DNA from 2 places in the Mesorhizobium sp. M4B.F.Ca.ET.214.01.1.1 genome. Region 2 is predicted to be linked to the other one. Evidence: riboswitches for the same ligand, from Rfam matches in the RefSeq annotation. Region 2 holds a riboswitch; the other holds the start of a gene.
What was found. Region 2 has a riboswitch for S-adenosylmethionine ahead of EN857_RS27890 (homoserine O-acetyltransferase). Riboswitches for the same ligand answer to the same signal wherever they lie in the genome.
Positions count from the first base shown of each region.

Region 1: another riboswitch for S-adenosylmethionine. It lies ahead of EN857_RS00620 (O-succinylhomoserine sulfhydrylase); the one in region 2 lies ahead of EN857_RS27890 (homoserine O-acetyltransferase).

Region 1 is NZ_SRUX01000001.1:129,669-145,564, reverse strand. Features, by position in the region: gene ppk2 (polyphosphate kinase 2) at 3-926, opposite strand; gene EN857_RS00670 (ATP-binding protein) at 1,088-2,353, shown strand; gene phoU (phosphate signaling complex protein PhoU) at 2,467-3,192, shown strand; gene EN857_RS00660 (magnesium and cobalt transport protein CorA) at 3,284-4,294, shown strand; gene EN857_RS00655 (GcrA family cell cycle regulator) at 4,428-4,946, opposite strand; gene EN857_RS00650 (aspartate aminotransferase family protein) at 5,303-6,502, shown strand; gene argF (ornithine carbamoyltransferase) at 6,520-7,431, shown strand; gene EN857_RS00640 (Hsp33 family molecular chaperone) at 7,510-8,544, shown strand; gene EN857_RS00635 (alpha/beta hydrolase) at 8,621-9,424, opposite strand; gene apaG (Co2+/Mg2+ efflux protein ApaG) at 9,479-9,871, opposite strand; gene EN857_RS00625 (ceramide glucosyltransferase) at 10,097-11,251, shown strand; gene EN857_RS00620 (O-succinylhomoserine sulfhydrylase) at 11,273-12,460, opposite strand; SAM riboswitch at 12,519-12,596, opposite strand; gene EN857_RS00615 (2'-deoxycytidine 5'-triphosphate deaminase) at 12,675-13,769, shown strand; gene EN857_RS00610 (ABC transporter substrate-binding protein) at 13,861-14,628, shown strand; gene araD1 (AraD1 family protein) at 14,829-15,821, opposite strand.
Region 2 is NZ_SRUX01000017.1:76,489-92,384, forward strand. Features, by position in the region: gene EN857_RS27865 (ABC transporter ATP-binding protein/permease) at 1-742, shown strand, start outside; gene EN857_RS27870 (DUF1194 domain-containing protein) at 810-1,610, shown strand; gene EN857_RS27875 (glycosyltransferase family 2 protein) at 1,739-2,674, opposite strand; gene EN857_RS27880 (glycosyltransferase) at 2,854-3,846, opposite strand; gene metW (methionine biosynthesis protein MetW) at 4,005-4,619, opposite strand; gene EN857_RS27890 (homoserine O-acetyltransferase) at 4,678-5,847, opposite strand; SAM riboswitch at 5,965-6,042, opposite strand; gene hisC (histidinol-phosphate transaminase) at 6,181-7,290, shown strand; gene EN857_RS27900 (prephenate/arogenate dehydrogenase family protein) at 7,296-8,234, shown strand; gene EN857_RS27905 (sugar kinase) at 8,231-9,160, opposite strand; gene EN857_RS27910 (DUF2125 domain-containing protein) at 9,229-10,227, opposite strand; partial or broken gene EN857_RS27915 (gamma-glutamylcyclotransferase) at 10,345-10,883, shown strand; gene EN857_RS27920 (aldo/keto reductase) at 11,005-11,952, shown strand; gene EN857_RS27925 (LysE family translocator) at 12,173-12,790, shown strand; gene EN857_RS27930 (1-acyl-sn-glycerol-3-phosphate acyltransferase) at 12,813-13,613, opposite strand; gene EN857_RS27935 (LysR family transcriptional regulator) at 13,704-14,609, opposite strand; gene EN857_RS27940 (pyridoxamine 5'-phosphate oxidase family protein) at 14,715-15,338, shown strand; gene EN857_RS27945 (YdcF family protein) at 15,328-15,896, opposite strand, start outside.

The DNA of each region.
Region 1 (15,896 bases), on a different contig from region 2:
GCCTACTTCTCCAGGAATGATGGCCCTTCGCCGATGATCTTCTTGTCTTCCTTGCCGACGATTTCGAGGTCGCGCCCGTCATAGGGCAGCGACGACAGGATGCGCCTGATCACAGCCAGCCGCGCCCGTCGCTTGTCGTTGGCCCGCACGACGATCCAGGGCGCGAACTCCTTGTGCGTGCGTTCGACCATGAGGTCGCGCGCCTTCGTGTAGTCGTCCCATTTGTTGATGCCGGCGACGTCGATCGGCGAGAACTTCCAGTTCTTCAGCGGGCTCCAGCGGCGGTCGTGGAAGCGTTCGAGCTGGGTTTCCCGGCCGATGTTCAGCCAGAATTTGAAAAAATGGATGCCTTCGTTGCAGATCATCCGCTCGAAATGCGGTGTCTCGTCGAGGAATTTCGCGTGCTGCTCGGGCGTGCAGAAGCCCATCACCGGCTCGACGCCGCCGCGATTGTACCAGGAGCGGTCGAAGGTCACGAATTCGCCCGACGTCGGGAAGTGGGCGACATAGCGCTGGTAATACCACTGTCCGATCTCGGTCGGCGTCGGCTTGGTCAGCGCCACATTGCGCGCGGTGCGCGGGTTCATGTACTGGCGCAGCACGAAGATCGTGCCGCCCTTGCCGGCCGCGTCGCGGCCCTCGAACAGCGCCATCACCCGCTTGCCGCTCGCCTGCAGCCAGGCCTGCGCCTTGACCAGCTCGATCTGCAACTGCTCGAGCGTCTCGTCATACTCCTCGCTCTTCATCTTCTTGTCGTAAGGATAGCCGCCGGCGGTCAGCTTGTTGTCCTCGATCCAGTCGGGAAGCACCGGGTTCTCGATGTCGAACTCCCGCTCCTTGCCGCCAATCCTGATTTTCAGCGGGCCCTGTGTCGGTGCCGGTGCCGGTGCCGGTGCCGGGGCGGGGCTTTCCTTGGCTTTTTTCATCGAGACGAACCTTTCCAGCTTGCGGACTCATGCTATTGGGAGCCTCAACGGCGCCGCGCCCCCGTTTGGATGCGCAAATGACGCTGTAGCACTCCAGGCCGGTCGAGCGGAAGTTTCGCGACCGGCGACAGGGGGTGAAGGCATGGGGCGCGAGCGCGCGAATGGCTGAGCTGAACGCGGAGCACAAAGGCACGGTTCAACCGGCGGCCGCGCGGCTGTGGGCGAACCGCTGGCTGCTCGCCGCCGGCATCGTCGCCGTCCTCGCCGTTCATGGTCTTGCCGGCGCTTCGGCCTATGTGGTGCTGGCGGCGATTGTCCTGCTGCTGGCGGCGGCGCTGCTGCCGTCGGGCGGCGCCCGTCAATCGATCGAGGACGCCGCGGCCATGGAAGCGGCCGGGCTGCAGCGCCTTTCCGGCGAGTATCTCGCCGCCGCCGTCGCCGATCCCCTGATCATCTTCGACCGCACCGCCACCATCGTCCATGCCAACGCCGCCGCTTTCGCCGCCTTCGGCGGCCTCGCGCCGGGCATGTCGCTGTCGCTGAAGTTCCGCGCCCCGGAAATGCAGGCCTTGCTGGACAGCGTCCTGTCGGGCACGGTCGCGTCCGAAATTGTCGACTACACCGAAAAGCTGCCGGTCGAGCGCGCCTACCGCGTCAGCGCCTCCTCTGTCGGTCATGCCACCGACCTCTATGTGCTGGTGTTCAAGGACCAGAGCGAGGCGCGCCGGATCGACAGGATGCGGGCCGATTTCATCGCCAACGCCAGCCATGAGCTGCGCACGCCGCTTGCCTCGATCTCGGGCTTCATCGAGACGCTGCGCGGTCCCGCCCGCGGTGATCCCGCCGCGCGCGACCAGTTCCTGCAGATCATGCAGAACCAAACCGGCCGCATGGCACGCCTGATCGACGATCTCCTGTCGCTGTCGCGGCTGGAGATGAAGCCCTATCTGAAGCCGGGAACCGAGGTCGATCTGCGCCAGACCATCGACAGCGTCATCGACTCGCTGGCGCCGCTCGCGCGCGAGAACGGCGTCGCCATCGAGCGCGATTTCGTCGATGGCCCGCTCGACGTGCCGGGCGACCGCGACGAGCTTTTCCAGGTCTTCGAGAACCTCCTGGAGAACGCCTGCAAGTATGGCCAGTCGGGCGGGCGCGTCACGGTGTCGATCGAGCGCGACGGGACGGGCCCCGAACCGGGGATCGACGTCACCATCAGGGATTACGGCCCAGGCATTCCCGAAGAGCACATCCCGCGCATCACCGAGCGGTTCTACCGGGTCGATGTCGAGAGCAGCCGCACCCAGAAGGGCACCGGTCTCGGCCTGTCGATCGTCAAGCACATATTGACGCGCCACAACGCCAGGCTGTCGATCAAGTCGGAAGTCGGCAAGGGCGCGGCGTTCTCGGTCCATTTGCCGTCCGCCTGAGGTCGTACTATCTACTAACCGGCCATTTCTTTTTTCTGTCATCCGGCTAGCGTATCAGCGCAGGATTCGAGGAAACGACTCGGTCGCAAGACCATGGGGAAGGCATTTCGTCCATGCAGTCCGTGCACATCGTCAGCGCCTATGACGAAGAGCTGAAATACCTGTCGAAGCGGATCGCTGCGATGGGTGGACATGCCGAGCGCATGGTCGAGCAGGCGATCACCGCCTTGGTCAATGCCGATCCCGGCCTCGCCCAGAAGGTCATCCGGGACGATGTGGTCCTCGATGAGGGGCAGCGCGAGATCGACGACAAGGCGATCGTCATCATCGCCAAGCGCCAGCCGATGGCAACGGACCTGCGCGAGATCGTCGGCGCGATCCGCATTTCGGCCGACCTCGAGCGCGTCGGCGACCTCGGCAAGAACGTCGCCAAGCGCGTCGCCGCCGTCATCGACGGGCGCCAGCCGACCAGCCTGTTCCGCGGCCTCGAAGCGCTCGCCGACCTCGCCTTGACGCAGCTCAAGGAAGTGCTCGACGTCTATGCCTCGCGCTCGGTGGAGAAGATCGGCTTCGTGCGTGACCGCGACGACCAGATCGACGCCATGTACACCTCGCTGTTTCGCGAGCTTTTGACCTACATGATGGAAGATCCGCGCAACATCACGCCCTGCACGCATCTTTTGTTCTGCGCCAAGAACATCGAACGCATCGGCGACCACGCCACCAACATCGCCGAGACCATCTACTACATCGTCACCGGCGACCAGATGCCGGCTGAGCGGCCGAAGGGCGACAAGACGGACAAGATCGTGCTTCCCGGCACGCCGCCGGTGAAGTGAACGGCCGCCTCTCGAACACCGCGCTATTTTAGGCTAAGCTCCCGCGAACGTTCCTGAATCCTGATCAGTGGCCGTGCCTCAGGAGGTTGCCATGGAAAACGTTCGGAACCTCACGCCGGCCCCTGCGCCGACGTCCGGCATTATCGCCTCAAGCGTCTATACGGCCGGCCGCCGCGTCGCGGACATACCGATCGAGGAGGCCGGCGACTGGGCCAAGAAGCCGGACCATGTCGTCTGGATCGGACTTCTGGAGCCGGACCGCAATCTTCTGCTGCGCGTCCAGGCGCAGTTCCATCTGCATGATCTGGCGATCGAGGATGCCGAGCATCCGCATCAGCGGCCGAAGATCGAGCAATATGGCGATGCCCTGTTCATCGTCGCGCGCACCGCCCAGCTCATCGACGGCCGCGTCACCTTCGGCGAGACGCATCTGTTCGTCGGCGCCGGCTACATCGTCAGCGTCAGGCATGGACCCTCGACATCCTATGCCGCGGTCCGTCAGCACTGGGAAACCTGCCCGCATTCGCTCGCCAAAGGCGAGGACTTCGTCCTCTATGCCATTCTTGACTTCATCGTCGACAACTACATGCCGGTGCTGGAGCAGATCGAGGACGAGGTCGAGGCGATCGAGGACAAGGTCCTGCTGAGGCCGATGACCGGCTCCGACATCGAGCGGCTCTATATGCTGCGCCGCGATCTCCTGCGGCTGCGCAATGCGGCTCTGCCGCTGGTCGAGGTCTGCCGCCGGCTGACCAGCGCCGACCTGCCGCAGATCAATGCTTCGATGCACCCGCTGTTCCGCGATGTGACCGACCACATCCGCACGGTCCAGGAAAAGATCGACAGCCTGCGCGAGGTGCTGGCTTTCGCGTTCGAAGCCAGTCTTCTGGTCGGCCAGAGCCAGGAAACGGCGATCTCGAAAAAACTCGCCTCCTGGGCCGCCATCCTGGCGGTGCCGACGGCCTTCGCCGGCATCTACGGCATGAATTTCAACGACATGCCGGAACTGCATATGGAGTATGGCTACCCGACCGTGCTGGTTGCGATCGCGCTGATCTGCTCGTTCCTGTACTGGCGGTTCAGGAAGAATGGATGGCTGTGAAGGGAGAGCGAACAGCGAAAAGGAAGTAGCGAATAGAGAACACCGAAAACGGCTTGCTCCCTGTCACGGAAGCCAAGCCGTTCCTATTCGCTATTCGCTATTCGCTATTCGCTATTCGCTATTCGCTATTCGCTCAGCGGCTTCTGCGCCGCTCCGCCGCCGGCTGGAACGCGACGCGGGAGTGGTATTTGCAGTACGGGCCGGTCTCGGCGGCGTCGTTGCCGCAGAAGTTGAAGTCTTCCGACAGCGGGTCGCCATTCGGCCATTTGCAGGTGCGCTCGGTCAGCTCGACCAGCTGCAGGTGCCGGGAGATCGGCACGACCACGTTTTCCACCGGGCGGATATAGTGCCGCGCCACCGGCTCGGCGTCGAACTGCGCCTGCAGCGCGGTCGCGCCGATCGAGGTGGTGACGTGGCGCGTGGCGGTCGCCGCCCGCGATACCGATTTCTGGATGGACGATCCCTGCACGGTCTTCTTCTGGCGTGCCGGGCTTGCCGTGGCGCGACCGCGGCCCGAAAGCTTCAGGCGATGCACCTTGCCGATGACCGCGTTGCGGCTGACGCCCCCAAGCTGTGCGGCAATCTGGCTGGCGCTCAGCCCTTCCGACCACAGTTTCCTGAGAAGTTCTACCCGCTCGTCAGTCCAGTTCATGAGACCGCGCTCCTGCTGAGGCGTGCGGCGATCGGAATCCCTTCCCGTCCCGGCTCCCGCCGGGCAGACAACACCACATATATCGGGTGATTAGGTCCGCCGCACGAAATCTAGTTATTTCTCGACTACAAATACCTCATGCGCTGACTCGGTGACAAGAGTCCCCAGGGCAACACGAATCGGTTTTTCCGGTTTTCCCCAACTTGCCGGCTGCTTATGAACCGGCATCCCGTCGGGGGCGTGCCACGCGCCTATGCGCGACGTTTTCGTTGACTTCATGGCCGAAAAACACGATAAGCCGCAAAGGCCGCCGCTTTGGCGGCTTTTTTGATTTTCCGGTTCCGGAGACGCATATAATGAGCGGTTCGGCGCTTTACGAGACCTTTGCTCGCGCACCCCTGGCCTTCGACCGCGGGGAGGGGACCTGGCTGGTCACCGACAAGGGCGAGCGATATCTCGATTTCGCCGGCGGCATCGCCGTCAATTCACTTGGCCACAGCCATCCGCATCTGGTTGCCGCGCTGACCGAGCAGGCGGCGAAGCTCTGGCATGTCTCCAACCTCTACGAGATTCCGGAGCAGCGCCGGCTCGGCGAGCGGCTCGTCGAGGCGACCTTTGCCGACAAGGTGTTCTTCACCAATTCGGGCGCCGAGGCGCTGGAATGCGCCATCAAGACGGCGCGGCGCTACCATTTCGTCAAGGGCCATCCCGAGCGTTACCGAATCGTCACCTTCGAAGGCGCCTTCCACGGCCGCACGCTGGCGACGATCGCCGCCGGCGGCCAGTATAAATATCTGGAAGGCTTCGGCCCCAAGGTCGAAGGCTTCGACCAGGTCGGCTTCGACGACATCGACGCGGCCGAGAAGGCGATCACGCCGGAGACGGCCGCCATCCTGATCGAGCCGGTGCAGGGCGAGGGCGGTATCCGCCCGGTGCCGACGCAGTCGCTGAAGCGGCTGCGGCAGCTTTGCGACCAGCATGGCCTGCTTCTGATCTTCGACGAGGTCCAGTGCGGCATCGGCCGCACCGGCAAGCTGTTTGCGCATGAATGGTCCGGCGTCACCCCGGACCTGATGGCGATCGCCAAGGGCATCGGCGCCGGCTTCCCGTTGGGCGCGTGCCTCGCCACCGACGAGGCTGCGGTCGGCATGACCGCCGGCGTGCACGGCACCACCTTCGGCGGCAATCCGCTGGCGATGGCGGTCGGCAACGCGGTGCTCGACGTGGTGCTGGAGGAAGGCTTCCTCGAGGATGTCCAGCGCAAGGCACTGCTCCTGAAGCAGGGATTGGCCGGCGTCGCCGACGAGTTCCCCGAGGTCCTCGAAGGCATCAGGGGAACCGGCCTGATGCTCGGCCTCAAATGCGTGATGCCCAATACCAAGGTCAACATGGCGCTGCGAGACCAGCATCTGCTCGCAGTTCCGGCCGGCGACAACGTCATTCGCCTGCTGCCGCCCCTCACCGTCACCGATGCCGAGATCGGCGAAGCGCTCGACCGCATCCGCGCCGGCGCCCAGGGCCTGGCGGATGCCATCGCCTCGGCCGCCGCGAAGTAGTTCCGGAACCATTGCCGATGTCCGTTCGCCATTTTACCGACCTGTCCGCCGTTTCCGAAGGCGATCTGCGCGTCATGCTGGACGACGCGGTGCTGCGAAAGGCCAGGCTCAAGGCCGGCGAGCGCACCAAGCCGCTCGAGGGCAAGGTGCTGGCGATGATCTTCGACAAGCCCTCGACCCGCACGCGCGTGTCCTTCGACGTCGGCATGCGCCAGCTCGGCGGCGAGACCATCATGCTGACCGGCACCGAGATGCAGCTCGGCCGCTCCGAGACCATCGCCGACACCGCCAAGGTGCTGTCGCGCTATGTCGACGCCATCATGATCCGCACCACCTCGCATGAGCGGCTGCTGGAGCTGACCGAGAACGCCACCGTTCCGGTCATCAACGGGCTGACCGACGACACCCATCCCTGCCAGCTGATGGCCGACATCATGACCTTCGAGGAGCATCGCGGTCCGGTGGCCGGCAAGACCTTCGCCTGGACAGGCGACGGCAACAATGTGCTGCATTCGCTGCTCGAGGCCTCGGCGCGTTTCCGCTTCAACCTCAACGTCGCGGTGCCGGAAGGCAGCGAGCCGGACGAGAAGCACATCGGCTGGTCGAAGGCCAATGGCGGCAAGCTCAACTTCACCCGCTCGGCCGAGGAGGCCGTCCATCAGGCCGATTGCGTCGTCACCGATTGCTGGGTGTCGATGGGCCAGGAACATCGCGCGCGCGGCCACAACGTCTTCCTGCCCTATCAGGTCAATGCGGCGCTGATGGCGAAGGCAAAGCCGGACGCGCTGTTCATGCACTGCCTGCCGGCGCATCGCGGCGAGGAGGTGACCGACGAGGTCATCGACGGGCCGCATTCGGTGGTGTTCGACGAGGCCGAGAACCGCCTGCACGCCCAGAAGGCGGTTTTGGCCTGGTGTCTGGGAGCTTGATCTCCGGAGGTGTGATGCCTATCTGCGGCGCATCACGCAAATCGAGCGCGTTTGGACGCATGCACCCCAAAGGGTGGCATGGCCGCGCCCCGGAGCTTTGTCATGTTGGAAACCCGTCAAGTGACTGAACATCACCCGCAACTCGGCGAATTCGGCTACGCCGGCGACGATCACGTCGTGCCCTTCGAGGTCGCGCCGCTCGACGTGCGCGGCCGCACCGTGCAGCTCGGGCCGATGCTCGACGCCATTCTTGCCCGCCACGACTATCCCGAGCCGGTCGCGCGCCTGCTGGCGGAAGCCTGCGTGCTGACGGTTTTGCTCGGCACCTCGCTCAAGTTCGAGGGCAAGTTCATCCTGCAGACCCGCACCGACGGGCCGGTCGACATGCTGGTGGCAGATTTCTCAACCCCGCATGCGCTGCGCGGCTATGCGCGCTTCGATGCCGACCGGTTGCAGGCGCTGGCCGCCGCCGGCGAGGTCTCGCAGCAGACGCTGCTCGGCAACGGCGTGCTGGCGCTGACCATCGATCAGGGCGTTCACACGCAGCGCTATCAGGGCATCGTCCAGCTCGACGGCTCCTCACTGGAGGAGGCCGCGCGCACCTATTTCCGCCAGTCGGAGCAGATCCCGACCGACATCAGGCTGTCGGTGGCCAAGCTGGTGACGCCCGGTCCCGGTGGCGCCCGCGAGCAATGGCGCGCCGGCGGCCTTCTGGCGCAGTTCCTGCCGAAGGCGCCGGAACGCATGCGCGTGCCGGACATTTCCGGCGGCGACGGCGATCCGCGCGAAGCGGTCCATGAGCCGGCCGACAATTCCTGGCAGGAATTGCTCGCGCTGCTCGGCACCATCGAGCCGACCGAGCTGATCGATCCGACTGTCGGTGCCGAACGCCTTCTCTACCGGCTGTTCCACGAACACGGCGTGCGCGTCTTCGGCGGCGTGCCGGTTGCCGACCAGTGCTCGTGCTCGCGCGAGAAGATCCGCGGCATCCTCGCCGGCTTCTCCGCCCAGGAGATCAAGGACAGCACCGAGGAGGGCGGCATCCATGTCGCCTGCGAGTTCTGCTCGACGCAGTACGACTTCGACCCGGCAGAGTTCGCCGCGGCTCAATAGGGTCACTTTCCAGACCAAGCGCGTCGCCTGATCTATTTCAGCGCGACGCGCTCTAGGCGCCGCGCCTATCTCGGCGTCAAATGAATTCCTCGAGGTGCCTGCGGACATCCGAGGCTCGTTCGACGGGAGCCATGTGGGTTTCGTCCCCGAGCACCATGAGCTTCGCGCCGCTGATCGCGCTCGCGGTAGCTTCCATCATCCCGCCGAAGAACTGGTCCCTTTCACCGCCGAGGATCAAAGTCCTCGCCGAGATGTTGCGGAGGTCTTCTTCCGTCACATCGTCGTCGAGCATTGCTTCGAGATAGCGGACGATCGTGCTCGGCGCCCCCATCCGCGCAACCAGGCTGCGTGCTTCGAACCTCAGTCGAAGACGCAAAAGAAGGTTCAGCCAGGGCCGCCGGAACACCGTTGCGAATTCCTTCAGCAAAGCGCGAAATTGTCCGGCCTGTGCGAATTGCATCTGTTTCCTGAGCCGCCTCTTTCCATCGGCCGAAAAGCCATGCGCGCTCGCCAGCAGGATCAGCTTGCCTACAAGGTCCGGGTACCGCGCGGCCACCTGCGTTGCGACAACGCCGCCATAGGAAATACCCATCAGGCTCGCTGGCTTCTTGAAGTCGGCGTCGATGATCTCCGCGATGTCTCTGGCCATGCCCTCGAGCGAAGGATCGGCTTTTGGAGCGGGATCGTAGCCAATCAGCACGAAGCTCGTGTTGGGTGGAAGGATACGGATGAGCCGTCTGGCATCCTTCTCCAGTCTTGATGGCCGGGGTTTCATCATGAACCCCTGACCGCCGTTGATGATGAGAAGGCTTTCCGGTCCTTGTCCAACTCTTGCGAACGGCAGCCGGCCCAGAAACAACCCTGTTTCAATTCTGTGCATCAAGCCGCTGCCTGGCGTGCGGTTGGGGCAGTGGCGGCCAAGCGTACGCGGCCACTAGTTCACCGTCCGCCGCGTGCCCGGCAGGTCGAGCGAGAAGGCGGGGATGGCGACATTGAACGTCTCGCCGCGCTTGTTGCGCATCGTATAGTGGCCGACCATGATGCCCGAAGGCGTCGAAAGCGGGCAGCCCGAGGTGTACTGGTAGCTGTCGCCGGGATTGAGTTCGGGCTGGTCGCCGACGACGCCTGCACCGCGCACCTCCTCCACCCGGCCGCTGCCGTCGGTGATGTGCCAGTAGCGCGAGAGCAGCTGCACGAATTCGTCCGAGCGGTTGTCGATTGTCACCTGGTAGCCCCAGACATAGCGGTTCTCTGAAGGATCGGAGCGATCCTCCAGATAGAACGGCCTCACCTGAACTTCGATGTTGCGCGTGACGGCGCGATACATGAGCTACCCCAACAATTCGGGAACTTTCGGCGCACTCCGCTGTCGGGTCAACGATGCGTGACGCCTGTCCCTTCCGCCTTATGCGCACGTGCCGGCAAACAATGTCATTTAAGTGACACACGACAATGATGGTGTGCACGGACCGTGCTGGGCGACTCAAGCGCTCTGTCGACCTGTTCAAGATGGCCATCTCCTGGCCGGCTTTTCCGGAGTGACCAGATCTCGATGGAACTGATCGCCATGGCCGCCGCCCTGCTTTCCATAGCTCTGCTTCTCTCAAATCTCGCCAGCATCCTGCTTGCTGCGCGCCGGCTGAAGCCGCCGCGCGGCATGGCCGCGCCCGTGGGCAGGACGCCGCCGGTGTCGATCGTCATCCCCTCGCGCGGCATCGAGCCGTTTACCGCGGAAACGCTGCAGCGCGCCTTCACGCTCGACTGGCCGCGCTACGAGCTGATCTTCTGCGTCGCCCATGCCGACGATCCGGTGGTCAAGCTGATAAACAGGGCAATTGCCCGGTTTCCCAAGGTGCCGGCCCGGCTGCTGGTCGGCGACGACCGCGTCAGCGCCAATCCGAAGCTGAACAATTGCGTCAAGGGCTGGGAGGCGACGCGCCACCACTGGGTGATCCTTGCCGATTCCAACGTGCTGATGCCGCGCGACTATATCCATAAGCTGATGGCCGCGTGGAGGTCCGATACCGGCTTGGTCTGCTCGACGCCGGTCGGCTCACGGCCGGACGGCTTCTGGGCCGAGGTCGAATGCGCCTTCCTCAACACGCTGCAGGCGCGCTGGCAATATGCCGGCGAGGCGCTTGGCCTCGGCTTCGCCCAGGGCAAGAGCATGCTGTGGAACAAGCCAATGCTCGACGCCAATGGCGGCATCCGCGCCCTTGCCGCCGAGATCGCCGAGGACGCTGCGGCGACCAAGCTGGTCAACGGCATTGGCCTTCGCGTCCATCTCGTCGCCTCGCCCTTCGAGCAGCCGCTCGGCGAGCGCAGGCTTGGCGAGATCTGGTCGCGCCAGGCGCGCTGGGCGCGGCTGCGCCGCGTCACCTTCCCGCTGTTCTTCGCGCCCGAGATCCTGACCGGTGCGGCGGTGCCGCTTGTCCTGGCACTGGTAGCGGCGGCCCAATTGGGCATCAGCCTGCCGGCCACAACGCTTTGCGTGCTGGCACTCGCCTACCTGCCGGAATGCGCGCTCGCATGGGCCAACGGCTGGCACCTGTCGCCACGCACGGTCGCGGCGATGATCGTGCGCGACGCGATGCTGCCGGCGATATGGGCGCGCGGCTGGCTGGGCGGCGCCGTCGACTGGCGCGGCAACGCCATGACCATCGGCACCAAGGTGGCCGAACTGGAAGAGACGCCCTCGAGCGCCTGACCGGGCCTTCGCCCAGGTCCCCTATTTCGCCGCCTTCAGCGCCTGCTCGACATCGGCGAGCAGGTCGTCCGTATCCTCCAGGCCGACGGAGAGCCTGAGCGTGCCCGGGCCGATGCCGAGCTCGGCGCGCGCCTCGTCGCTGAGGTTCTTGTGCGTGGTCGTCGCCGGATGGGTGATCAGGCTCTTGGCGTCGCCGAGATTGTTGGAGATCAGCACGATGTCGAGGGCGTTCTGGAAGGCGAAGGCCGCCTGCTTGCCGCCCTTGACGTCGAGGCAGATCAGCGTCGAGCCGCCCGACATCTGCTTCCTGACGATCTCGGCCTGCGGATGGTCGGCGCGGCCCGGATAGATGACGCGGGCGATCTCCGGCCGTTCGGCGAGGAAGTCGGCGATCTTGCCGGCGCTCTCCGTCTGCTGGCGCACGCGCAACGGCAGCGTCTCCAGGCCCTTGAGCAGCGTCCAGGCATTGAACGGCGACAGGCTCGGCCCGGTGTGGCGGAAATAGTCGTGCAGGTTCTCGTCGATCCACTTCTTGTCCGACAGGATGATGCCGCCGAGGCAGCGCCCCTGTCCGTCTATGTGCTTGGTCGCCGAATAGACGACGATGTGGGCGCCGAGCTGCAACGGCTTCTGCTGCAGCGGCGTGGCGAAGACGTTGTCGACGATCAGTCTGGCGCCGATCGAATTGGCGAGCGCGGCGACAGCGGCGATGTCGACCACTTCCAGCGTCGGGTTGGTCGGGCTTTCCAGGAAGAACAGCTTGGTGTTCGGCCGCACCGCCTTTTCCCAGTTGGCGATATCGGTGCCGTCGACCAGCGTCGCCTCGATGCCGTATTTCGGCGCCAGCGTTTCGACCACCCAGCGACAGGAGCCGAACAGCGCGCGCGCCGCCACGATATGGTCACCCGCCCTGGCGCTGCACAGCAGCGCGGCGCTCACCGCCGCCATGCCGGAGGCTGTGGCGCGCGCGTCCTCGGCGCCTTCCAGGGCGCACATGCGCTTTTCGAACATGTCGACCGTGGGATTGGCGTAGCGCGAGTAGATGAAGCCCGGCTCCTCGCCCTTGAAGCGGGCTTCGGCGGCCTGCGCCGTCTCGTAGACATAGCCCTGGGTGAGATACATCGCTTCTGATGTCTCGCCGAAGCCGGAACGCAGCGTTCCGCCATGCACGAGTGCCGTCTGAGGCTTCCAGTCACGCTTCTTGGTCATCGCTCTACTTCCAGATACAAAAAAACCGGCCGCGAAAAGTCGCAACCGGTCCATACGGCCTTGCGGCCCGACGGTCCTTTAGCGACTTGTTTAACGTGGCTGCAAGCCGACCGGCCAAATCACCACGGGATAACGACCCTTTAGACCCGCGCCGCGCTTGCGTCAATTGCCGGCTTCATTAAGAGGTTTGTACCAGCGGCCTTGGAGCGGAGCCTTGCGGCAGACAGGCATTCTTCCCGATCAGGACATTTCCGCGCTGTTCCAGTCCGGCGCGCTGAAGTCGCCGCGCGTGCTCGATGCCGACCAGATCCAGCCGGCCAGCCTCGACCTCAGGCTGGGCGACAAGGCGTTCCGCGTGCGCGCCTCCTTCCTGCCCGGCCCCGATCATCTGGTGGCCGACAAGCTCGGCCGGCTGAAGCTGCACGAGATCAATCTCGTCGACGGTGCTGTGCTGGAGACGGGCTGCGTCTACATCGTGCCGCTGCTGGAAGGCCTGGCATTGCCCTCGAACGTGTCCGCTTCGGCCAATCCGAAGAGCTCGACCGGGCGGCTGGACATCTTCACCCGGGTGATGACCGATCGCGGCCACGAGTTCGACAAGATCGCCGCCGGCTATCATGGCCCGCTCTATCTCGAAGTCAGCCCGCGCACCTTCCCGATCGTCGTGCGCGCCGGCTCGCGCCTGTCGCAGATTCGCTTCCGCACCGGCAATGCGCTGCTGTCGGAAAGCGAGTTGCGCGATCTCCACCATGCCGAAATGCTGGTTGCCACCGAGCCGCCCAACATTTCCGGCGGCGGCATCGCGCTGTCGATCGATCTCGATGGCGACAAGGACGGGCTGGTCGGCTATCGCGGCAAGCATCACACCGGCCTCGTCGATGTCGACAAGCGCGCCGCGCAGGACGTCGTCGACTACTGGGAGCCGCTCTACAAGAGCGGCGCCGGCGAGCTGGTGCTCGATCCCGACGAGTTCTACATCCTGGTCAGCCGCGAGGCGGTGCATGTGCCGCCGCTCTACGCAGCCGAGATGACGCCCTTCGATCCGCTGGTCGGCGAATTCCGCGTCCACTATGCCGGCTTCTTCGATCCGGGCTTCGGCCATTCGGCGGCCGGCGGCACCGGCAGCCGGGCGGTGCTCGAAGTGCGCAGCCACGAGGTGCCGTTCATCCTCGATCACGGCCAGATCGTCGGGCGGCTGGTCTACGAGCACATGCTGAAGCGGCCGCAGGCGCTTTACGGCACCGACCTTGGCTCCAACTACCAGGCGCAGGGCTTGAAGCTCTCCAAGCATTTCCGCGCCGCGCGCTGACCCGTCGCCCGCGTCAGACTCCGCTTGCCCGGTCCCGCGCGCCATGCTTGGCTGGCGCCACCGGTCCAGAACCTGACAGAGGGAGACGAAAATGCAGATATCCAGATGGATCCTATCGGCAGCCGCTGCCGCCATGCTGACGCTCGGCGCCGGCTCGGTCGTCGCGGCGGAAAAGATCAAGATCGGCACCGAGGGCGCATATCCGCCGTTCAACACCATCACGCCGGACGGAAAGGTCGAGGGCTTCGACATCGACATCGCCAATGCGCTGTGCGCGCAGATGAAGGTCGAATGCGAGATCGTCACCCAGGACTGGGACGGCATCATTCCGGCCCTCCAGGCCAAGAAGTTCGACGCCATCATCGCCTCGATGAGCATCACCGAGGAACGCAAGAAGCAGGTCGCCTTCACCCACAAATACTATACGACGCCGCTTGCGCTGGTCGCGCCCAAGGACAGCGAACTGACCTCGACCGACCCGGCGGCGCTTGCCGGCAAGACGGTGGGCGCCCAGGCCTCGACCACGCAGGCCGACTTCGCCCAGGACGTCTACGGCAAGGCCGGCGCCGAAGCCAAGCTCTATCCGACCCAGGAAGAGGCGATCACCGATCTCCAGAACGGTAGGCTCGATGCCGTCATCTCGGACAAGTTCGTGCTGGTGGACTGGCTGAAGAAGTCGAGCGACGGCTGCTGCAAGCTGGTCGGTGACGTCAAGGGCACCGAGACGGAAGCCGGCATCGCCGTGCGCCTCGAGGACACTGCGCTGCGCGACAAGCTCAACGCGGCGATCGACGCCATCGTCGCCGACGGCACCTACAAGAAGATCCAGGCCAAGTATTTCGACTTCGATATCTATTGAGCGGCTGAAACTGCCAATCTCCCCCCTTGTGGGGGAGATGCCCGGCAGGGCAGAGGGGGCGCGAGGGATCGCCAACCGCTCCTGTAGCCAAGAAGACAGTCCGCAGGCAGCGCCGGTTGGATTGCGAACGCTGGCGGGACAGCGCCACCACTGGCCTGCCGGCCATCTCCCCCACGAGGGGGGGAGATCACGCTTTCACCTCAAAGCGCCTTCACCGCCACCTTGACCGGCTTTTCGATTTCCAGCGGGTTGCGCAGCGGCAGGCCGAAATCGCTCGCCTCGATCTCGAAAGTATCGCCCGCCTCGGTCTTGACGCCGTCGGCGAAGGAGAGCGTCGCGGTGCCGAACATGTGCACATGCACGTCGCCCGGCTGGCGGAAGGCCGAGTATTTGAAGTGGTGATGCTCGAGATTGGCGATGGTGTGCGACATGTTCGCCTCGCCCGACAGGAACGGCTTTTCCCAGAGCAGCTTGCCGTCGCGCCAGATGCGCGATGAGCCCCTGATGTCCGCCGGCAGGTCGCCGATCAGGATCTCCGGTCCGAACGAGGCGTTGCGCAGCTTGGAGTGCGCGAGGAACAGGTAGTTCACGCGCTCGGTGACGTGGTCGGAGAATTCGTTCGACAAAGTGAAGCCGACGCGGAACGGCGCCCCGTCGTCGCCGATGACGTAGATGCCGGCGATCTCCGGCTCCTCGCCGGCGTCCTGCGCGAAGGCGGGCGACATCAGCGCGGCGCCCGGCGCCACCGCCATCGTGCCGTTGCCCTTGTAGAACCATTCCGGCTGCACGCCGACCTGGCCTTTCGCCGGCTTGCCGCCTTCCAGTCCCATGCGGAACATCTTCATGGAATCGGTGAGCTGCTCCTCGCCGTCGCTGCTCAGCTTCTTGTGCATGGAATCGCGGGTCGCGGCGGAGCCGAGATGCGTCAGGCCGGTGCCCGTGAGATGCAGATGCGCCGGATCCGGATGATTGATCGGCGACACCACCCGGCCTTTCTTGTAGGCGGCGTCGAGGTCGATGGTTTCGCCAAGACCCTTGCGCTCGATCAGCGCCACGAGGCCGGTGCCGGTGCGCGCCGCCTCCATCGCCAGCGAATAGACGCTGCGGGCGCCGTTGATGATCCGGGTCTTGCCGCCGTTGCGGGCGACGACGCGGATCGTCTCGGCGTCGTCGAGGATCTGGGAGATCAGCATGATGAACCCTCTCTCTTTTGCCTTGGCCCGGCCGCCGATCGGCAGACCTTGACCGTCGCGGCCCGGAACGGTTCC
Region 2 (15,896 bases):
GCTTGGCGAGACCGACGTTTTCCACGACACCGAAAAGCGCATCACCTTTACCGAGAACGCCGGCGGCACGCTGACCTTCGAGAGGCTGGAGGTCGCTTCGCCGGACGGCTGCACAAGGCTAGCCGAGCCGGAGGTGGAGATACGCCCCGGCGAGCGCGTCATGATCACCGGCGACCCGCGCGCCGGCAAGACGCTGTTCTTCCGCGCCATTGCCGGGCTGTGGCCATGGGGCAGCGGCAGCATCGGCATGCCGGCCGGGGCGGCGCCGGTCTTCGTTCCGCGCATGCCCTATTTCCCGCTCGGCACGCTGCGCGAGGTGCTTAACCATGCCGACGGCATCACGGTCGAGGATGCCGAGATCGCGGCGGTGCTGACGGAGGTCGGCCTCGAACGGCTTGCCTCCTCGCTCGACCGTTCGGCGCGCTGGGAGCACGAACTCGCCGACGACGAGCAGCGCCTGCTTGCCGTCGCCAGGCTGGCACTCAGGCGGCCAAAATGGGTGATCATCGACGAGGCGATGGACACGTTCGACGGCGCGACGCTGCGGCGCGTGCTGGCGATGCTGGAGAAGCGGCTGCCGGACGCCGCCATCCTCAACATCGGCCGTGGCCAGCACAACAACCAGTTCTTCCCGCGCTCGCTGACGATCGTGAAGGATGCTGGCCGATCGGCGCTCAAGCCGGCGCGGGTCAGGGCCGGCGCGATCGAGCCGCCGCCGCTGGCGCCGCGCAGGAAGAAGTAAAAGCCAAGCTTTATTTCGCCGCGATCACCGCAGAAGATCAGGCCCGTCAAACCGGACGCACGCGGCCATGCTCGACATGCTCAGCCTGCTTGCCTGTCTCGGCTGCGCCCAGGCCGCGCCTGTGCCGGTGCCCGCCGCACCTGCCGCCGTGGACGTCGAGCTGGTGCTGGCGGTCGACATCTCGACGTCGATGGACGAGCGCGAATTCGCGTTGCAGCGCGCCGGCTACGTCGAGGCGCTCAGGCATCCGGACTTCATCAGGGCGGTGCGCGCGGGAACCAACGGCCGCATCGCGATCGCCTATTTCGAGTGGGCGGGCACCATCCGCGACGACGCGGTGCTTGCCTGGCAGATCATCGACGGCAGCGACAGCGCCAATGTGTTCGCCGACAGGATCGCAGCGCGGCCGTTCCGCAGCTTCCGCGGCACCTCGATCTCCGGCGCGCTCGCCTTTGGCACCGGGCTTTTCGAGCAAACCGCCTTCGCGGCCGAGCGGCGCGTCATCGACATCTCGGGCGACGGACCCAACAACACCGGTCCGCCCGTCACCTCCGAGCGCGACGCGGCACTGGCCAGGGGCATCGTCGTCAACGGCCTGCCGATCCTGATCAGCCCGTCGCCCACCTTCAGCCATCTCGACCGCTACTACGCCCAATGCGTCACCGGTGGGCCCGGCTCCTTCGTGCTGCCGATCTACGCGGCTTCCGAGTTCTCGACCGCCATCCGGCGCAAGCTGATCCTCGAGGTGAGCGGCATCGCCGACACGGCGGCGGTCCGGATCGATGCCGAGCCGCCCATCGACTGCCTGCAGGGCGAGCGCGACCGCCGTTTCTATTCCGATCCCTATTTCCCGGAACTCGATCGCTAGAGCGGTTCAGCGTTTCAAGGAATCGCCGAACCGCTCTAACTATTTGGTTCTACGCGATTCCGGACGGAAAACCGTTACACACTTTTCCTGGAATTGCTCTAAGCCGACAGGTTCGGGGCACGACAAGATCAGGCGGGCCGCGCGCCGTATTTCTGGCGGAACTCGTCATAAAGGTCACGCCGGCGGCGGCGGCCGTCGACATAGCCGCGCAACAGTTGCGGCAGCGAGTAGCCGAGCGACTTGGACGAGCGGTTGGCCAGATAACCGGCGAATGCCTGCGAAACCCTGCCCTTCATCGTATCGGCGATGATCTGGCGCGCGATCATATAGGGCGGGATTTCGGGATAGCGGTCAGCGATGTAGGGGTGCTTGTCGATGAGGTTCGCATAGGCCTCGACATAGCCGTCGCGGCGGCCGGAAATCGAATTTTCCGAATTGTATTTCTTCCAGTCGATTTCCTCGGTGAGCAGCGCGCCGCCGCGGCGGGCGAAGCGCAGCAGCAATTCGCGATCCTGCATACGCGCGATGTCGCTGTCGTAGCCGCCGATCGCCAGCAGCGATTCGTGCCGGGCGGTTATCGCGGAACCGGCGATGAAGATGGTCTGGGAGACCAGCGCCCGTTCCAGCATGTTGCGGCTCAGGAATGCCTCGCGGTTGACGCATTTGGTGGTCCGGTTGCCCTTCACCGAAACGAAGGAGCTGATGAGGACCTCGAGCGACGGGTTCTCGTCGAAGCGCGCCAGCGTCCGCTCCAGCCGGTCCGGCAGATAGACATCATCCGAATCAAGGAAAGTGACAATCGGTGCCCGCGCGCGCTCGATGCCGGCATTGCGCGCGGCGTTGGCGCCGCGCCATTTCGCGCCGACATAGATCAGCCGGGGATCGCGGATTTCGGCAAGTGCTGCCGCCGTTGCGTCGGTGGAGCCATCGTCGACGACGATGTGCTCGAAGCGGGGAAGGGTCTGCGCCAGCACGCTTTCCACGGCGCGCACAACCTGGCTGCGCCGGTTGTGGGTCGGCGTGATCACTGTGATGAGCGGGGCCGGCTCGGGCGCTTTCGGCATGCGATCAGGCCCCGGACTTTGGGATATTCGGATGGATTTGTTGCCGCCTTCCATGCCCGCCCAAGCTTGCGTTCAGCGGGACGCTACAAAAAAGCAGTCTCTGTGTCACCTCGACCGCCCACGTCCGTGCCTGCAATCGGCAGATTTCGAGACGCCGCGCCCCAATTGCAACACCGGCCTCAGCTGTGCCCGACATAGTCCGGCACCAGCTCGACCCTGTCGCCAACGATCCCCGCGGCAAAGCTGAACTGGCCCCAGAACACCAAGGCATAGAACGCCTGGCCGACGATCAGGGAGAACGGGATCTGCCAGGCCGGCATGCCTGCTTGGCGGGCATGGCTCACGATGCGCCGCGTCGTGCGCCACGACATGGTGAACCAGCGGCTGAACGACTTGACGATGCGCGCGCCGCGCGTGGGCGAGCGCTGCGCGACGAATTTCCTGTCGGCATCCCGGCCGGTCACCAGTGCCCGCCAGAAGAAGAACCGCCAGCCCCGCGGGGGATAGTGGTAGACGCGGGCGTTGATGTTGCTCGGCTGGTGACCTTGGCGGCGCAGCTCGTGCATCAGCAAGGTGCAAGAGACTTTGAAGCCATTGTTTTGCGGAAACGGGTGGCTGGAAATCCACTCGCGCCGGAAGGCGATGTTGTTGGCGTTGAGCGCCCGTTTCGCGGCGAACCTCTTGTCACCCTCGGCCATCGGAAAGAACCACATCATGGCAAAGGTTCTCGAAAAGAAGTCGTCGCACAAGAGATAGGTGTAGCCGTTGACGCAGACGATCCCGGGATCCTGAAACGGGCCGAGCAGGGTTGCGAGCCAGTCCGGTTCCGGAACGGTATCGGAGTCCAGGAAGACGACCAGTTCGCCCTCGGTTTGTTTGATCCCGTTATTCTTGAGGTCGTAGTAGCGGCCGCCGGGACAAGCTGCGAAGCTTATCTCCGCCACCTCTTCCAACTGTGGCGCCTGGGTATGGAAGTTGCGCTGGAGCGAGTCCGCGTCCTCTTCCTCCCCGCCATGCGAGATGATGACTTTCGGTCTTGCAAAGCCGGTCGCGGAAACCGCGGCGATCTCGCGCGCCAGGGCGTTCAGCCCAACGCCGATCTCCGCCCAGTCGATCGACTTGGCGTTCTCCATTTCCACGACGATTGAATAAGTCGGACGATCGCCGCTCATATTGTTCGACCAGGTTGCTTGAATGGACGTGGCTATAGGGGTCGGCTTTCGCTGTCAAATAACAGAAGCAAGCAGGAAAGCTCCTTTTGCGAGAATCTTCGTCGCGTCGGGATCTGCGGAAGTGCTGGTGTCGGCGAAGGAAACCGCCGCGATCGTTGCTATCGTCGCAGCAGAAACACTGCCTGCTGGCCGAAGAAATTCCAGAACCACCACGGCATGGAGAGGCCTATCTTCTGGCCGTTGCCGTCGAGCGCGGTCGCCTTTTCCACCGTCGCGCCAAGCTCCTCGCACAGATTGACGAAGTCGCGGATGGTGCAGAAGTGGATGTTGGGCGTGTCGTACCAGGAATAGGGCAGATCCTTGGTCACCGGCATACGCCCCTTGACGAACAGCGACAGGCGCACCTGCCAGTGGCCGAAATTGGGGAACGAGACGATGGCGCGGTTGCCTATCCTCAGCAACTCGTCGAGCACCAGCTTCGGATTGCGGGTCGCCTGCAGCGTCTGCGACAGGACGACGAAATCGAAGCCCTTGTCGGGATAGAATTCGAGATCCTTGTCGGCATCGCCCTGGATGACCGAGAGGCCGCGCGCCACGCATTCGTTGACGCCGCGCTGCGACAGTTCCAGCCCGCGGCCGTCGACCTGCTTGGTTTCCTGCAGCAATTCGAGCAGCAGACCGTCGCCGGAGCCGACATCGAGCACCCGTGACTGCGGCGGGATGAGATCGGCGACGACTTCAAGGTCGACGCGCTGGGCGCGGTTGACGCTCATCGGCTGGTCTCCCGTTCGGCGCATGATCCTGATCCGGGAAGTCTGCAACTTTCCGGGGTCATGCGTTCAGCCCTCTCGCCCGCGCGGCCGAGCCGATGAAGCCGCTGATGGCGGCGAACAGTTCCGGCTCGTCGAGCAGGAAGGCGTCATGGCCGCGATCGGTGTCGATCTCGACGAAGGAGACGGAGGCGCCGGCGGCGTTCAGCGCATGCACGATCGAGCGGCTTTCCTCGGTGGGGAACAGCCAGTCCGAGGTGAAGGAGACCAGGCAGAAACGCGTTTTGGTGCCGGCGAAGGCATCGGCGAGGCGTCCACCGTGATCGGCGACGAGGTCGAAATAGTCCATCGCGCGGGTCAAATAGAGGTAGGTGTTGGCGTCGAAGCGGTCGACGAAGGTCATGCCCTGATGGCGCAGGTAGCTTTCGATCTGGAAGTCGGCGTCGAAGCCGAAGGTCAGCGCCTCGCGGTCCTGCAGGTTGCGGCCGAATTTGCGGTGCAGCGCCGCTTCCGACAGATAGGTGATGTGAGCCGCCATGCGCGCCACCGCCAGCCCCTTTTCCGGACGCTTGCCGTGCTCGAAGTATTTGCCGCCATGCCAGTCGGGGTCGGCCATGACAGCCTGCCGGCCAACCTCATGGAAGGCGATGTTCTGCGAGGAATGGCGCGCGCCGGTGGCGATCGGCAGCGCCGAGAAGACGCGCTCCGGATAGCTCGCGGCCCATTCCAGCACCTGCATGCCGCCCATCGAGCCGCCAAGCACGCAAAACAGCTTCTCGATGCCGAAGTGGTCGACCAGCATCAGCTGCGCCCGCACCATGTCGCGGATGGTGATCACCGGCAGGTCGAGGCCGTAAGGCTTGCCGGTGGCCGGATTGGTCGAGGCCGGGCCGGTGGAGCCCAGGCAGCCGCCCAGCACGTTGGAGCAGATGACGAAGAAGCGGTTGGTGTCGATGATCTTGCCCGGCCCGATCAGCACCTGCCACCAGCCAGGCTTGCCGGTGACCGGATTGGTGCTGGCGACATGCTGGTCGCCGGTCAGCGCGTGGCAGACCAGGATGGCGTTGGAGCGGGCGTCGTTGAGGGTGCCATAGGTCTGGTAGGCGATCTGGAACGGCGACAGCAGCGCACCGGCATCGAGCTTGAGCGGCTTGTCGGGGCCAAAGCGCAACACCGGGCTCGACGGCTGGTCGACCTCGTTATTGGTCTTTGCGGCGCGCAGAACGGCCATTGCATCCTCTTACATCACGCACCGTGGTTTCCGAAAACCGATTCCGATTTCCGGACCAGGCGAATGTCCGGCCGGCGGCGGACAACAAAAAACCGGCAATGCATTCGCAAAGCCGGTTACAGGATGCAAACGGCCCTTTAGCGAATTGTTTAACGTGGCTGCAAGCCGACCGGCCAAATCACCACGGAACTGTCGCTGCCCTTCTAGGGCCAGCGCGGCTCGGCGTCAACGGCCAGGCTTTTCGCGCCCTTGCCGCCTCTCGACATTCAGGGCCACGACTAGTATTTCCGCTGCGGCCTCCGGACGGAGGCTCTCTCGACGGATTTTTGCGACATGAACCAGACACCAGACAAGGCACGTCCGACGCCCCGCGCGGGCATCATGGACATCGAAGCCTATGTGCCCGGCAAGAGCACGGCGCCGGCCGGTGTTGCCAGGGTCCATAAATTGTCGTCGAACGAGAACCCGCTGGGGCCCTCGCCGAAGGCGATCGAGGCTGCGCGCGAGGTTGCCGGAAAGCTCGATGTCTATCCGGACGGCACGGCAAGGCGGCTGCGCGAGGCGATCGCCGAGGTGCACGGCCTCAACCCCGCGAACATCATCTGCTCCAACGGCTCCGACGAGATTCTCGGCCTGCTCGCGCAGACCTATCTGGCGCCCGGCGACGAGGCTGTTTTCACCGAACACGCCTTCATGGTCTACAAGATCTACATCCAGGCGGCCGGCGCGCTTCCGGTCGCGGTCAAGGAAACCGACGAGCGGGCCGACATCGACGCGATCCTGGCCGCGGTGACGCCGCGGACCCGCATCGTCTTCCTCGCCAATCCCAACAATCCGACCGGTACCTACGTGCCGTTCCAGGAAGTGCGCCGGCTGCATGCCGGCCTGCCGAAGAACGTGCTCTTGGTGCTGGATGGGGCCTACGCCGAATATGTGCGCCGCAACGACTACGAGGCGGGCATCGAACTGGCGGGAAGCGCGGAGAACGTGGTGATGACCCGCACCTTCTCCAAGCTCGGCCTTGGCGGCGCGCGCATCGGCTGGATGTATGGGCCCATGCATATCGTCGACGCGATCAACCGCGTGCGCGGCCCCTTCAACGTCAACGCGACGGCGATCGAGGCTGGCATCGCGGCGATTCGCGACCGCGCCCATGTCGAGCGCAGCGTGGCGCACAACGAAACCTGGCTCGCCTGGCTGAGCGACGAACTGACCAAGCTCGGCCTGCGCGTGACGCCGAGCGTCGGCAATTTCGTGCTGATCCACTTCCCCGAGGACGGCAAGCATTCGGCGGCGGCGGCGGACGACTATCTCACGGCGCGCGGGTACATACTGCGGCGGGTTTCCGGCTACGGTTTTCCCAACGCGCTGCGCATGAGCGTCGGCATCGAAGAAGCCAATCGCGGCGTGATTGCCGCCCTCACGACCTTCCTGAAAAGTTGAGCGCCATGACATCTGCGATGTTCGAAAAGATCGCGCTGGTCGGCATCGGCCTGATCGGCTCGTCGCTGGCCCGCGTCATCCGTCGCGAGGGACTGGCCCGGCATGTCGCGATCTCGACGCGCAGCCCCGCCACACTGGCACGGGCGGAGCAACTCGGCCTTGGCGATTCCTACACCATCGACGCGAAGGAAGCGGTTCGCGATGCGGACCTCGTCATCGTTTCGGTGCCGGTCGGCTCCTCCGGCGCGGTCGCCGAAGAAATCGCGCCGGCGCTGAAGAAGGGCGCCATTCTCACCGATGTCGGCTCGACCAAGGCGTCCGTCATCGCGCAGATGCAGCCGCATGTGCCGGAAGGCGTGCACTTCATTCCCGGCCATCCGCTGGCCGGCACGGAGAAGTCAGGGCCGGATGCCGGCTTCGCCGATCTCTTCGACAATCGCTGGTGCATCTTCACGCCGGTGCCAGGCACCGATCCCGCGGCCTTGGAGACGCTGTCGGAATTCTGGCGGCGCTGTGGCTCCAACATCGACACGATGGATCCGCAGCATCACGACATGACCTTGGCCATCGTCTCGCACCTGCCGCACATCATCGCCTACAACATCGTCGGCACCGCGGACGATCTGGAATCGGTGACCAAGACGGAAGTCATCAAATATTCGGCTTCCGGCTTCCGCGATTTCACCCGTCTTGCGGCTTCCGATCCGACCATGTGGCGGGATGTGTGCCTGCACAACAAGGACGCCATCCTGGAAATGCTGGCGCGCTTCTCGGAGGATCTCGCCTTCCTGCAGCGGGCGATCCGCTGGGGCGACGGCGAGAAACTGTTCGACCTCTTTACGCGCACGCGGGCGGTGCGCCGCTCGATTATCGACGCCGGGCAGGATATCGACGTGCCGGACTTCGGCCGCCAGGCTATCGAACATCCGGAAACGAAGGCTTAGTCAGCTCGACGGGGCCAATGGGCGGCCATCATGGCAAGCGTCTCTGCCCGGTCCGGCGCGCCGAGCCGGCCGCCGAAGCGCTGACATTTGAGCGCCGCGGCGGCGCTGGCAAAGCGCAAGGCCTGCTCGGGCGGCATGGCTTCCGCGAGGCCGACGGCAAAGGCGCCGTGGAACACGTCGCCAGCGGCCAGCGTATCCACCGCCTTGATCCTCGGCGCCGCGACATGGCGGACCGAGCCGATGGAACGGTCGTGCCACCAGCTTCCCGCCGCGCCGCCGGTGACGGCGACAAACGCATCGGTGCGGCTGGCGAGATCGCCGCAGGCGGTTTCCGGATCGAGCGCATGGCCGCAGACGATGCGCGCCGCGGGTTCGGAAGCGACGATGTGCGTGGCCAGCGGCAGCAACTGCTCCAGCACCTCCAGCGGTGCGGTATCGGCATCGAGGATCGCAGGCCGGTCATTGGCGCGCGCCGCGTTCAGGGCGAGCGCCGCGGCGCCCGGCCAGCGGACGTCGACCAGCACGGCGTCGAAGGCGGAGAGATCGGCGGGCAATTCATCGGGGTCGGCCTGCGCCTCGCGGTCGTAGAACGGGACGATGATGCGTTCGCCATGCGCGTCGACGAGGATCGCGGCCAGCGCCGAGCGCGCGCCGGCCACACGTCGGACCAGGCTGCAATCGACGCCCTCGGCCTCGATCTCGGCAACCAGCTGGTCGCCGACGGCATCATCGCCCGCACTTGCCCAAAGCGAGACTTCGGCGCCGAGACGGCGGGCGGCGCAAGCGGCGCTGGTTGCCATGCCCGAGGCGATCTGGACGCCATCGGAGGCGATGAACTTGCCCTGATGCGCGGGCAGCGTGTCGAGGCGAAGGATCGTATCGAGGGTGAACGCGCCGACGCTCAGGAGCTTGACCGGCTTCTCCATCAGATCGCTATCCCTTGTCTGAGCCTGGTCTTGTCCAAAAACCGGTTCCCACTTATTGGGGCCATGCTCTAATCGACCGCTTTGATCTTGCCGAGCGGGATGAAGCCGAGCGAGGCCTTGCCCTTGACGATCCTGAGCGGCATGGACGGCTCGTTGCCGAGAATCGCCAGGCCGGCAAAACCTTGCTCGATCTCGCTCTTGCGCTCGGGGATGGCGCCGCCGAGGATCGCCGCCACCGCCTTGGGATCCCTGAGCTTGATCGTCAGCTCGGCATCGATGAGCCCTTCGGCATCGACCGACAGCGGCCCGGACACGGTTATGCGCGCTTCGCCCGACGACAGGTCGAGCTTGGCGATGTCGACTGACTGGCCGCGCAGGCTCTTCGGCTGCGTCCTGATCAGCGCGACGCCGTTCTTCAGCGTCGCCTCGCCGCTGCCGTCGAGCGGCGGCAGCACGCGCCCGCCGATCGCGTCGGCGTCGATCTCGAGATCGTTGAAACTGCCGACATAGCCGATGTCCAGGCCGTTCGGCTGCAATTGCCCGGCGGCCTTTCCGGCATAGAACAGCTCGACGGGATCGCTGTTGTCGGCCGGATCGGTCTGGCCGGACAGGCCCTCGGCCTTCAGCGCGACGCGCCGCGGCAGCGGCCAGGAGAGCTTCGCGTCCGCCCGCAGGTTGTCCCAGTCGATCCACAGCGGCGTCATGCCGGGCATTGAGGTCCTGAGCGGACCGCGCAGATCGGCGACTGGCGACAGCGGCTGCGTAATTTCGGCCACCGCGTTGAAGCTGCCGGTCGAGGCGGCGACGTTCCTGGCATCGTCCTCATAGGCGAGCGTGTCGCAGGAGATGGCGAAGCTGAGCGGATAGCCGCTGACGGTCAGGTTGGCGCAACCGGCCTCGATGCCGTTGACGTTGAGCGAGGCAACCGCCTTGTCGGCCTCGGTCCTGACGCGATCGGCCAGATAGAACCAGCCAGCGCTGTAGAGGGCGAACAGCACGGCAATGAAGGCAGCGAGCCAGAACAGCCGGCGGCGAAAGTTCGGCGGGCGCTCGTCAGTTGACGTCATGCTGCAGCTCTCATTACCCCTGATATTGCGGGCGGGCGGTTGTTACGCAACAAGCAGGAAGACGTAAAACACCGATTCCGGCCTGGAGTCGGGACTCGCGCGATCAGGCTTGGCGATATGGGCGATTTTTGGGTTTTTGGCTATGGGTCGCTGATCTGGCGCCCGGGTTTCGCGCATGTCGAGACGCGCCGCGCGCGCCTTTACGGCTACCGCCGGGCGCTCTGCGTCTATTCCTTCGTGCATCGCGGCACGCGCCAGCGGCCGGGCCTGGTGCTCGGCCTCGACCGCGGCGGCTCCTGCGTCGGGCTGGCATTCCGGGTGCCGGGCGACCTGCGCGGCGAGGTTCTCGCCTATCTGCGCGAGCGCGAGCTGGTGACCAGCGTCTATCTCGAACGCACGTTGGACATCCGGCTCGACGGGGCAGGGAAGGGAGCGAACGGCAGGGTCGAGGCGGTTGCCTACATCGTCGACCGCGCGCATGAGCAGTATGCACCGGCGCGCTCGACACGGCGCATGCGGCAAGCATCGTTCGCGGCGCCGTCGGTCAATCCGGGCGCAACGAGGACTATGTGCTGAGCACTCTGGAGCACCTGAAGGCGCTCAGCATCCGCGACCACTGGCTGGAGGACGTGGCGCGGCGGGTCGCGCCTTTGTGAAGCGCTGGCCTGCCGGAAAAGAATGGCCAGGCCTTTGACCTCGGCAATCCAGGACCTAGGTTAGCTGCTGCCCCCCAGCCGGGCCTGCCCGGCATTATCCCAAGCATCACGGAGATCAGTCTTGCAAAAACGCCGTCTCGGTCGCACCGACCTTTCCATCGCGCCGCTGGTCCTGGGCGGCAACGTCTTTGGCTGGACAGCCGACGAGAACACCTCCTTCGACCTGCTCGACCGTTTTTCCGATGCCGGCCTCAACGCCGTCGACACGGCGGACGTCTATTCGCGCTGGGCTCCCGGCAACAAGGGCGGCGAATCCGAAACCATCATCGGCAAATGGATGAAAAGCCGCGGCAACCGCGACAAGATCGTCGTCATCACCAAGGTCGGCTCGGACATGGGCCAGGGCAGGCGGGACCTGTCCGCCGCCTATATCGAAAAGGCGGTCGACGCCTCGCTGAAGCGGCTGCAGACCGACGCGATCGACCTCTATCTGTCGCACTGGCCGGATCCGGCCACCCCCTACGAGGAGACGCTCGGCGCCTATCAGGGCCTGCTTGCCAAGGGCAAGGTCCGCCATGTCGGCTGCTCCAATCTCGATGCCGGCCAGCTGCGCGCGGCGCTCGATGTGGCGAGCCTGCGCGGCCTGCCGCGTTATGACGTGCTGCAACCCGAATACAATTTGTACGACCGTTCGTCGCTCGACGGACCGCTGCTTGATCTCTGCGTGGCCGAGGACATCGGCGTCATCACCTATTTCAGCCTGGCCAAGGGATTCCTGAGCGGCAAATACCGCGGCAAGGCGGACCTCGGCCAAAGCGAACGGGGCGAGGATGTCGCCAGCTATCTCAACGATCGCGGCATGCGCATCCTCGCCGCGCTCGACGCGGTGTCGGCCAGGCATTCGGCCAAGCAGGCCGAGGTGGCGCTGGCCTGGGTGATGGCGCGGCCGGGCGTCACCGCGCCGATCGCCAGCGCCACGACGACAGCGCAGGTGGACAGCCTGGTGCGCGCCGCGTCGCTGAAGCTCGGCGCCGACGACATCGCGGCGCTGGACCGGGCGAGCGCCTAGAGCGTTTCACGGAAACGGCGAACCGCTCTATCTCTTTGTCTTGACGCAATTCCGGACGGAAAACCGTTTCACACTTTTCCTGGAATTGCTCCAGCCCGGCGCTGCCGGCGCGCCGCAAGCGGGGCGGCCCTTGCCGGACGGTTCGACACGATCGTTCAAGACGGCGACGGCCCCTGCGCCATAACGTTTTGCGCATCGCGACACGATGCGGAAAACGCGTATGGCCGGAATTTTGACCCTCTCGCAGCCATGGCAGCAGGTGCTGGTGCTGGTGCTTGCCGCCGCCGTCGTGATGGGCAGTCCGGGGCCGGCGACGATCAGCGTCACCGCAATAGGCGCTGCTTTCGGCCTGCGCGGCTCGCTGCGCTACACGTCGGGCATCATCGTTGGCACCACGCTCGTGTTGCTGGTGGTGGCTTCCGGCGTGACGGCGATCTTTGCCTCGCTGCCGGGCATGGCGCCGGTGCTGGCGATCGCCTCCGCGATCTACATCCTCTACCTAGCCTACAGAATAGCGACGGCGCCACCGCTGGCGGCGCGCGAGAACGGGATGGCGCCTCCCACATTCTCGGGCGGCTTCCTGCTCGCTGTCGCCAATCCGAAAGCCTATGTGGCGATCGCCGCCGTGTTCGCCGGCGCTTCGTCGGGCGTCGCCGGTCTCGGGGTTGTCACCAAGCTCCTGGTGCTCACGCTGATGATCGTCGCCATCCATGTGCTGTGGCTACTTGCCGGGGCGGCCTTCGCCCGCTTCCTGCGGCGGCCGCTGGCCTCGCGGATCATCAACCTGGCTTTCGCGGCGACGCTGGTGCTGACGACGGCATTGGCGGCGTGGCCTTAGGCCGGCGAAACGGAGCTGCGGCTCAGGCCTTGGCCTTTCCGGCCGCCGCGAGCTCCGCCAGCCGCTTCGCCGCCGTCGGCGGCATCGGCGGCGGATTCGGCGCGCGCGAGGCCTCTACGAGGAGCTGGTCGCAGGCAGCCTCGGTCTCGCCGATCAGCCGCTTCATGAACTCGTCCTTGGCCAGTCCCGGCGGGATCGGCGGCAGGAAGCGGGCCTTGATGGTGCCGGGATAGCGCAGGAATTTGCGGCGCGGCCAGTAGAGGCCGGCGACATGGGCGACCGGGACCACCGGGACGCCAAGCTGCGAATAGATCTCGACGATGCCATATTTGTAGGCCGGCTCGTCGCCCGGAGCGCGGCGCGTGCCTTCGGGGTAGATGATGAGCTGGCGCGGATTGCGGTCCATTTCAGCTCTGGTGGCGGCGACGACCGCCTTCAGCGCCTTGGAGCGACTGCCGCGGTCGACCGGGATCATCCGCATCTTCATGATGTACCAGCCGAAGAAGGGGATCCAGGTCAGCTCCCGTTTCAGGATGTAGAGCGCGTCATCGAGATAGGGAAAAAAGGCGATCGCATCCCAGAAGGACTGATGCTTCGGCGCCAGGATGAAGGACCCTTCGGGCAAGTTCTCGACGCCTGTGATCTCGCTCTTCGTGCCGGCGATCTTGTCGTAGAGCCACATGCAGGTGCGCGACCAGAATTTGGGCACGAACCAGGCCCGGTGGCGCGGCGACAGGAAATAGTACGGGGTCCAGAAGATCATCTGGACGACCAGGCTGAGGTAGAAGACGAGGTTGAACGCCAGCGAGCGGAAATAGAGCATGCGGGAAGGCCCGGTGAGGAAGAGTGCGTTGGTTACACCAAGCGCGGGCAAAAAGGAAACGGCCAGCGAGCGAGGGCCGATCCCGATTTCCTACCACATCGCTTGCGTCAGGCGCTCCTTCAGGCGCGGGGCGGCGAAATCGAGGAAGGCGCGCAGCTTGACCGGCAGCAGGCCCTGCCCGGCATGGACGAGGCTCACCGGCCATGGCGGCGGCTCGAACTCGCGCAGCACTGCCTGCAGCGCGCCGGAGCGCATCGCGGCGGCGACCTGGTAGGACAGCACCTTGGTCAAGCCGACCCCGGCGGTCGCGGCGTCGATGGCGGCTTCCGCGGTGTTGACGCGAAGCCTGGAATGGACCGGCACGGTGATCTCGCTCTTGCCGCCGGCGAAGACCCAGGTGGCAGGGGCCGAGAGGTTGTCGAAGGTAACGCAGCTGTGCACGGCCAGGTCCCCCGGGGTTTGCGGCGTGCCATGGGCCGCAAGGTAGGGTGGGCTTGCGCAGACGACGCGGCGGATCGCGCCGACACGGATGGCGACAAGGCTGGAATCGGGCAGATCGCCGATGCGCACGGCAAGGTCGATATGCTCGTCGACCAGCTGCGTTATCTGGTCCGACAGCGTCAGCCGGATATCGACCTCGGGATAGGCGGCGAGGAAATCGGCGACCACCGGCAGCACGTGCAGGCGGCCGAAGACGATCGGCGCGGTGACGACCAGTTCGCCTTTGGGCGCGCTGTATTCGCCGGCCGCGGCGCGCTCGGCCTCACCGACCTCGTCCAGGATGCGGCGGCAGGCGGCGAGATAGGTCTGCCCGGCAGCGGTCAGCGTCAGCCGCCGCGCCGAGCGGGCGAGCAGGCGCGTGTTGAGGTGCCGTTCCAGTTCCGAGACCTTGCGGCTGACCGTGGCGAGCGGCATGCCGAAGCGGCGCGCCGTGGCTGAAAGGCTGCCGGCCTCCACCGCGGCGACGAAAAGCGACATAGCTTCAAGGCGATCCATGATCTTTCCAGAAAATGGAAGGAACTATTCCAGATATGCCATCTGCATCCGAAATATGGAAGGCTTATATTCGGCGGGTTACCAGCCCTTGGAGGACAGCGCCATATGAACGCCCATGCTTTCACCAGCGACGTCGCCTTCACGCCGAGCGTCAAGGCCATCCAGGCGCGCAAGGGCTCGCGCGATGCCTATTCCCGGGTCGAGGAGCGCGGCGGCTGGCGGGATACGATCACGCCGGATCTTGCCGCCTTCATCGCGGCGCAGACCAGCGTCTTCCTGGCGACCGCCAATGGCGAGGGCCAGCCCTACATCCAGCATCGCGGCGGGCCGGCGGGCTTCCTCAAGGTGATCGACGAGAAGACGATCGGCTTCGCCGACTTCACGGGCAACAGGCAGTTCATCACCCAGGGCAATCTCGCCGACAACGCGCAGGCCTTCCTGTTCCTGATCGACTATGCCCATCGGCAGCGCATCAAGATCTGGGGCAGGGCGCGCGTCGTCGAGGGAGACGCCGAACTGACGGCGAGCCTGATGCCGCAAGGCTACAAGGCGCGTCCCGAGCAGGTGATCCTGTTCACCGTCTCGACCTGGGATGCCAACTGCCAGCAGCACATACCGCAGCGCTTCGATGCTGCGGACGTCGCGGCGGCGCTCGCCGATCGCGACAGGCGCATTGCGGCCCTCGAACAGGAGGTCGAGCGCCTGCGCGCGGTCGAGGCTAAGGGATGATGCGGGCTGGCGGCTTGTCGCTCTTGACCACCGAGGCTTCCGCCAGGGCGATGCCGTCGGCAGTCTGGCGCAGCGGGACGATGCCGCGCGCCAGAGCCAGCACATATTTGCTGTATTCGGTCAAAAGCACGCGCAACGCTTCCGGCTTGGTCAGCCAGCCGCCATTGCCGAGATTGGTGTTGACCACCGGATAGGGCTCCAGCTTGGCGCCGTGCAGCAGCCGCCCCATCTCCAGCAGGCTGCGCGGCATGTGGTAGTTGTTGGTGACGAGAATGACGCTGCCATAGGCGTGGCTTTCCACCCATTTGGCGCTTTCCTCGGCATTGCCGATGGTGTCGAGCGCGGCGCGGTCGATGTCGACGCAGCAGGAAAACAGCGCCTTGTCGCCGCCGGTCGCGGCCTGCAACTGGCGGCGGCTGGCGGAAGGATGAACGCCGCTGATCAGCAAGCGCTCGCCCTTGCCGGAAGCGAGCAGGTCCATCGCCGCGTCGAGGCGCGACTGGCCGCCGGTGAGAACGATGATGGCATCGGCCCTGGCGGGGTTGGCGGGCGTCGTCA